Regions from separate parts of the Curtobacterium sp. NPDC090223 genome, predicted to be linked through region 1. Evidence: riboswitches for the same ligand, from Rfam matches in the RefSeq annotation. Region 1 holds a riboswitch; the other holds the start of a gene.
What was found. Region 1 has a riboswitch for thiamine pyrophosphate ahead of thiM (hydroxyethylthiazole kinase). Riboswitches for the same ligand answer to the same signal wherever they lie in the genome.
Positions count from the first base shown of each region.

Region 2: it holds a riboswitch for thiamine pyrophosphate, as region 1 does, so the genes downstream of both, ACIPJY_RS08610 (ECF transporter S component) here and thiM (hydroxyethylthiazole kinase) in region 1, are expected to answer to the same signal.

Region 1 covers NZ_JBIVCN010000001.1:95,997-99,393, reverse strand. The annotation lists gene ACIPJY_RS00460 (MFS transporter) at 1-475, shown strand, start outside; gene ACIPJY_RS00455 (NUDIX domain-containing protein) at 646-1,623, opposite strand; TPP riboswitch at 1,691-1,786, shown strand; gene thiM (hydroxyethylthiazole kinase) at 1,775-2,614, shown strand; gene thiE (thiamine phosphate synthase) at 2,611-3,339, shown strand; gene thiD (bifunctional hydroxymethylpyrimidine kinase/phosphomethylpyrimidine kinase) at 3,336-3,397, shown strand, end outside.
Region 2 covers NZ_JBIVCN010000003.1:237,905-241,301, forward strand. The annotation lists gene ACIPJY_RS08605 (ABC transporter ATP-binding protein) at 1-891, opposite strand, end outside; gene ACIPJY_RS08610 (ECF transporter S component) at 888-1,541, opposite strand; TPP riboswitch at 1,538-1,647, opposite strand; gene ACIPJY_RS08615 (hypothetical protein) at 1,683-2,006, opposite strand; gene glgX (glycogen debranching protein GlgX) at 2,122-3,397, shown strand, end outside.

The sequences.
Region 1 (3,397 bases):
GGGAGCCACCGGCACGTGGGGGCTCGTGTTCGCCACCGCCGCCACGGTCGTGGCCCTCGGGGTGTCGAGCGCCGTGCAGCCGATCGCGAAGCGCGTGCACTCGGTCACGTCGGCCCGGGGTCTGGCGTGGGCGGTGTTCCTGATGACGCTCGGCATCGCGGTCGTCGGGGTCGCGATCGTGCTGCAGTCGGTGTGGGTCGGGCTCGCCGCGAACGTGGTGATCGGCGTCGGGATCGGGTTCGCGCTCGTGTCGTCGTTGCTCGAGGTGCAGCGGATCGCGGGGCCGCGGGACCTCGCCGGGCTGACGGGAGTGTTCTACGCGGCGGCGTACGCCGGGTTCCTGGCGCCGGCGGTGATCGCCGCGGTCGCGAGCGTCGTGGCGCTGCCCGTCATCATCGCGGTGATCGTGGCGCTCGGGCTCGTGTCGTGGGTCGGCGTCCTGGTGTCGTCCCGGCGGCACATCCCGGCGGCGTAGGGCGCCCGGGCTCGCACCGTGCGAGGTGCGACGTACGGTGCGACCTACGGTGCGACCTACGGTGCGAGGTTCCGGACACGGTGCGACGCCCTGGGCCTCGCACCGTGTCCGGAACCTCGCACACTGCGGGAAGCGGCGCGCGGCGGCGCGCGCAGCGGCGGCGCGCCGCGCTACAGCCGGTCGCGGAGCCAGCTCGGGCCGCGCGTGGAGACGGCAGCGCCGAGCGCCGTCACGCGCTCCCGGAGCTCCCGGTCCGCCGTGACGACGACGACCGGGGCGTGCCCGGCGTCGAGCGCCGCTGCGGCAGCGTCGACGATCGCGTCGTCCCCGGACCCCGCCGCGCGCTCCACCGACACGAGCCCGCCGACGCGCGACCCGGCACCGGCGACATCGGCGGCACCAGCGGCACCACCAGCGGCACCACCGGCGGCGGCAGGGGCACCGGCGGCGTCGGCCGCATCCACCGCGCGGCCCTCGAGCACCACGGTCCAGCGCGGCCACCACTGCGTGAACCCGAGCTCGAGCGCGTCGGCGGGCAGCCCCACCGCGGCGAGCGCCGTCACCTCTGTGATCAACCGCGACGCGGCCCCCGCCCGGTCCTTCCACCACCCGTCCGGCACGCTCCCGACGACGTTCGCCGCGTCGACGACGACGTGCGGCGTGGTGCCGATCGCGTCCCGCAGCGCGGGCCAGGACGCCCCGAAGCCCGGGTGCAGCGGCAGCGCGTCGACCTCGGCGAGCGGGATCCAGGAGAGCGCCAGGCTCTCGCGGTCGCTGATGACCGGCTCGAACGGCGCGCTGGCCCGTCCGACCACGGTCGTGTAGGTCCAGAACCCGAGGTCGAGCACCGAGGTGTGCCGGAGGTCGATGCCGTCGAGCGGCACCCCGGCCTCTTCCGCGGACTCCCGGAGCGCCCCCGTGACGGCGTCCTCGTGCTGGTGCCGTGCGCCGCCGGGGATGCCCCAGGTCCCGCCGTGGTGGCTCCACTCGACGCGGTGCTGCAGGAGCACGCGGCCGTGGCCGTCGTCGACGAGCAGTCCGGCGGCGCCGAACACGCCCCACGCCTTGGTGCCGTCGGGTCCGTACGCCCAGGCGTCGCCGGGATCGCGGGGGCCGGGCGGCGGACCGGGAGGCAGGTCATCGGGCACGCACCCACCCTTCCACACGCTGCCGTGGACGGGCCGTCATGTGACCGCGGGCGTCGTGTACGGTGCTGATCGAGACACGGGGTGCCGCATCCAGCGGCTGAGATCACACCCGTCGAACCTGCTCGAGCTCGTACTCGCGAAGGGATCGTCCATGGAAACTCCTGCGCCCGCATGGCCGGAACGCACCGCTGCACTCCTCGAGGCCGTCAGGGCCAGGAGCCCCCTGGTGCAGTGCATCACGAACACGGTGGTGCAGAACGTCACGGCGAACGTGCTGCTCGCCCTCGGCGCCTCGGCCGCGATGGTCGACGTGCCGACCGAGGCCGGCCCGTTCGCCCACGTCGCCGACGCCCTGCTGGTGAACACCGGCACGCCGCACGCCGAACCGCGGGCGGCGTCGCTCGAGGCCGCCGCCGCTGCCGCCGGGTCCGGCACGCCGTGGGTGCTCGACCCGGTCGCGGTCGGTTCGCTGCCGGTGCGCACGGCCCTGGCCCGTGACCTGCTCGCGCTCCGCCCGACCGTCCTGCGGGGCAACGCGTCCGAGGTGCTCGCCCTGCTCGGGTCCTCCGCCGGTGGGCGCGGCGTGGACAGCACGGCCGGCACCGACGACGCGCGTGCGTCCGCCGTCGATGCGACCGCCGGGAGGCTGCTGGGCGCGGTGGCCGTGTCGGGTCCCGTCGACCTCGTGGTCGGGCCCGGCGACGCCGGCGTGCCGGTTCGGGTCGCGAACGGCACGGAGCTGCTCACGCGGATCACGGGCGGCGGCTGTGCGCTCGGGGCGGTGATCGCCGCGTTCGCGTCGGTGGCCCCCGGGGACCCGGTCGCCGCTGCCGTCGCGGGTACGGCCGTGCACACGATCGCGGCGGAGCTCGCCGCGCGGGATGCCGGCGGGCCGGGCACGTTCCAGCCGCTGTTCCTGGACCGCCTGGCGTCGCTCACGCCGGACGACGTCGTCCGCGAGGCACGGATCTCCGAGGAGACGGCGGCATGAGGGACGTCGGCGTCTACCTGGTCACCGACGGGGCGCTCGCGGACCGGCACGGGCACGGGGTGCTCGGCGTCGTCCGGGCCGCGGTGCACGCCGGGGTCCGGATGGTGCAGGTGCGGGACAAGCAGGCGAGCGCCCGGGACCTGCTGGCGCTGACCGCCGCGGTCGCGGACGCGGTCGGCGACCGGGCGGAGGTGGTCGTGGACGACCGGCTCGACGTCGCCCTGGCCGCTCGGCACGCCGGGCACCGGGTCGCCGGCGTGCACCTCGGGCAGTCCGACGTGCCGGTGTCCGCGGCGCGGGCGCTCCTCGGGCCGGACGCGCACGTCGGGTTGACCGCGAACACCCCGGCGCACCTCGCGGCCCTCGACCGGCTCCCCCGCGGGACCGTGGACCTGCTCGGCGTCGGGGTCGTGCACCCGACGTCGACGAAGCCGGACCACCCACCGGCGCTCGGGCACGACGGGTTCGCCCGGCTCGCTGCGGCGACGGACCTGCCGTGCGTGGCGATCGGCGGGGTCGACCTCGACGACGTCGCGCCCCTGCGTGCCTCCGGTGCGGCGGGCATCGCCGTGGTGTCCGGCATCTGCGCTGCGCCGGACCCCGGTTCGGCGGCCGCGGCGTACGTGGCGGCGTGGGCCGGCTCCGGAGCCGAGCGCCCGCACGACGTGGGCCGACGTGACGGAGGCGAGCCCGGCCTCCCGTCCGGATCGGAGGACGCGCGGTGAGCGGGCCGGTGCGGGTGCTGAGCATCGCCGGGACCGACCCGACCGGCGGCGCCGGGCT
Region 2 (3,397 bases), on a different contig from region 1:
CGCGGGCGCTCGGTCGAGCGGGCGAAATGCCTGGGTGGGGGGCGCGGCGGACCCGGGCATTTCGCCCGCTCGACCCGCAGTGCGGAACCCCGTGCGGGCGGAACCCCGTGCGGGTTCGGCGCCGGGGACCCACACGCCGGCCGCGGTCAAGGCGTCCCCGTGGGCGGCGAGCACCTCGGCGGGCGGCCCGTCGGCGACGACGCCACCGCCCGGTTCGAGGAGCACGAGCCGATCGACCAGGTCGAGCCAGGTCCCGATGCGGTGCTCCACCACGAGCAGGGTCGCCCCGGTGTCGGCGAGCAGGGCCGCGACGGCGTCGTGCACCTGCTGCACGCCGTCCGGGTCGAGGTTCGCGCACGGCTCGTCGAGGACGAGGGCGCCCGGGCGCATCGCGAGCACCCCGGCGAGCGCCAGCCGTTGCCGCTGCCCGCCGGAGAGCATCGTCGTGGAGCGGCCGAGCGGCAGGTCGAGTCCGACGACGTCGAGCGCCGACCGGACCCGCTCCCACGTCTCACCGCGCGGGACGCCGGTGTTCTCGCACCCGAACGCCACGTCGTCGCCCACGCGGGACATCACGGTGTGCGCCTCGGGGTCCTGCATGACGAGCCCGACACGGCCGCGGACGGCCTGCGGCGCGGCGCCGTCGACGAGCACCGTGCCCCGGACCGCGGCGGCGGTGTCGTCGTCGGGGTCCGGTTCGTCCGGCAGCACCGCTGCGACGGCCCGGAGGAGCGTGGACTTCCCGGCGCCGGACGGCCCGACGACCGCGACCCGCTCCCCCGGCTCCACGACCAGGTCGACGCCGCGGACGGCCCAGGCGACACGGTCGGCGTACCGCCAGCCCCAGTCGTGGAACTCGATCCGGGCGGGGTGCACGCCCGGTGTGCTCACGCTGCCGAGGAGGTCGGACGGCGCCGGGTGTGCTCGCGACCGGCCGCGAACGAGGACAGCACCCCCGTGCGGGCGAGCGCCCGGACGATCAGCCACGAGCCGACGCCGGCGATCACGGCGCCGGAGATCGTGCCGCAGACGATGTAGACGCCCTTGAACGCAGCGTCGTAGCCCGCGTACCAGAGCACGGAGTCGTTGATGCCCATCGCGAGGCCGGCGGCGGCCCCGGCCAGGACGACGACCGGCAGCCGGTACACGCGGTACAGGAACAGGGCGAGGACGATCTCCGCGCCGAGCCCCTGCACGAGGCCGGCCTCGAGGGTGCTCCATCCCCACTGCGTCCCGAGCAGGGCCTCGACACTGGCCGCGACGATCTCGGCGAACAGCGCGGCACCCGGCTTCCGGACGACGAGCGCGACGATCGGTCCGGCGAGGAGCCAGACGCCGCCGAAGAGCGCCTGGGTGCCGGGCAGCAGCAGGGCGACCGCGGCGGCGAGCGGCTCGTAGCCGAACTCCCAGAGCTTGAAGACGACACCGACCGCGACGGCGAGCACGCTCGCGACGACGATGTCGACGACCCGCCAGCGGAGCGACCGCTTCGGCGCGGCGATCGTGGGGGTACGAACTGTGGACGGCATGCGCGTGGGCATCGTTCTGGACTCCTCCCTGCGCCGGCATGACCCGGATCAGGTTCGACGGTCGGAGCGCTGCTCGCTCCCTCTCAGCCCGGCGATCCCGGACTCCCGTGTGTGTCCTGGCAGTGTACCGCTGCCCTCGGCCCCGTGACGGGGCTACTTCTTGAGGACTCGGACGAGCTTCCGGAGCACCGTGCCGGTCACCCAGACGAGCGGGATGCTGACGGCGACGAGCGAGATGAGGTTCGGCTCGAACTCGAGGTCCTTGCCCGGGCGACGGATGTACGCCCCGATCGGCACGGAGACGCCGCCGCCACCGCCGCCGCCGTTGTCGTCCCCGTCCCCGCCGCCCCCGAAGCCGAACCAGCCGAGGGACACCGGGATGAGCGTCTGGTCGCCGACCTCGACCGGGTCCCCGTAGTTCGTGGAGACGTCGATGGGTCGGACCTTGTCTGCGATCTGCGTGACGATGTTGGCCATGGCGGCGACGCTACTCCGCTGTGGATGGATGCCGTTCGTCCACCGACATCAGCGCGCAGCGGACAGCACAGGGACCCGTCGATACCTTTGGCAAGACCCATCTCTGGAGGATCGTTTGCACACCTGGCCCGGCAACCCCTACCCGCTCGGCGCGACCTACGACGGCAGCGGCACCAACTTCGCGCTGTTCAGCGAGGTCGCTGAGCGCGTGGAGCTCTGTCTGTTCGACGAGGACGGCACCGAGGAACGCGTTCCCCTCGTCGAGGTCGACGCCTACGTCTGGCACGCCTACCTGCCGAACGTCGGCCCCGGGCAGCTCTACGGCTTCCGCGTCTCCGGCCCGTACGACCCGGAGACCGGCGCGCGGTGCAACCCGGAGAAGCTCCTCCTCGACCCCTACGCCAAGGCGACGAGCGGCGAGATCGACTGGGACCAGTCCCTGTTCTCGTACACGTTCGGCGACCCGGACTCCCGCAACGACGAGGACTCCGCGGCGCACATGGTCAAGGGCGTCGTGATCAACCCGTTCTTCGACTGGCAGGGCGACCGCGCACCGCGGACCCCGTACGGCGAGACCGTCATCTACGAAGCGCACGTGAAGGGCCTCACCGAGACGCACCCCGCCGTCCCGGAAGAACAGCGCGGCACCTACGCCGGCGTCTCGCACCCGGCGGTCATCGAGCACCTGCAGCGCCTCGGGATCACGACGCTCGAGCTGATGCCCGTGCACCAGTTCGTGAACGACTCGACGCTGCAGGACAAGGGCCTGTCGAACTACTGGGGCTACAACACCATCGGGTTCTTCGCCCCGCACTCGCACTACTCATCCTCGGGCGACCAGGGCCAGCAGGTGCAGGAGTTCAAGACGATGGTCCGCGAGCTCCACCGTGCGGGCATCGAGGTCGTCCTCGACGTGGTCTACAACCACACCGCCGAGGGCAACCACATGGGTCCGACGCTGTCCTTCCGCGGCATCGACAACGCCGCGTACTACCGCTTGATGGACGACGACAAGCGCTACTACATGGACTACACGGGCACCGGGAACTCGCTCAACGTGGGACACCCGCACTCGCTGCAGCTCATCATGGACTCGCTCCGCTACTGGGTGACCGAGATGCACGTCGACGGCTTCCGGTTCGACCTGGCGTCGGCCCTGGCCCGCGAGTTCTACGAGGTCGACCGGCTCTCGGCGTTCTTCGAACTCGTCCAGCAGGACCCGATCGTGTCGCAGGTGAAGCTCATCGCCGAGCCGTGGGACGTCGGCCCCGGCGGCTACCAGGTCGGCAACTTCCCCCCGCAGTGGTCGGAGTGGAACGGCAAGTACCGCGACACCGTCCGCGACTTCTGGCGGGGCGAGAGCTCGACGCTCGGCGAGTTCGCCTCCCGCA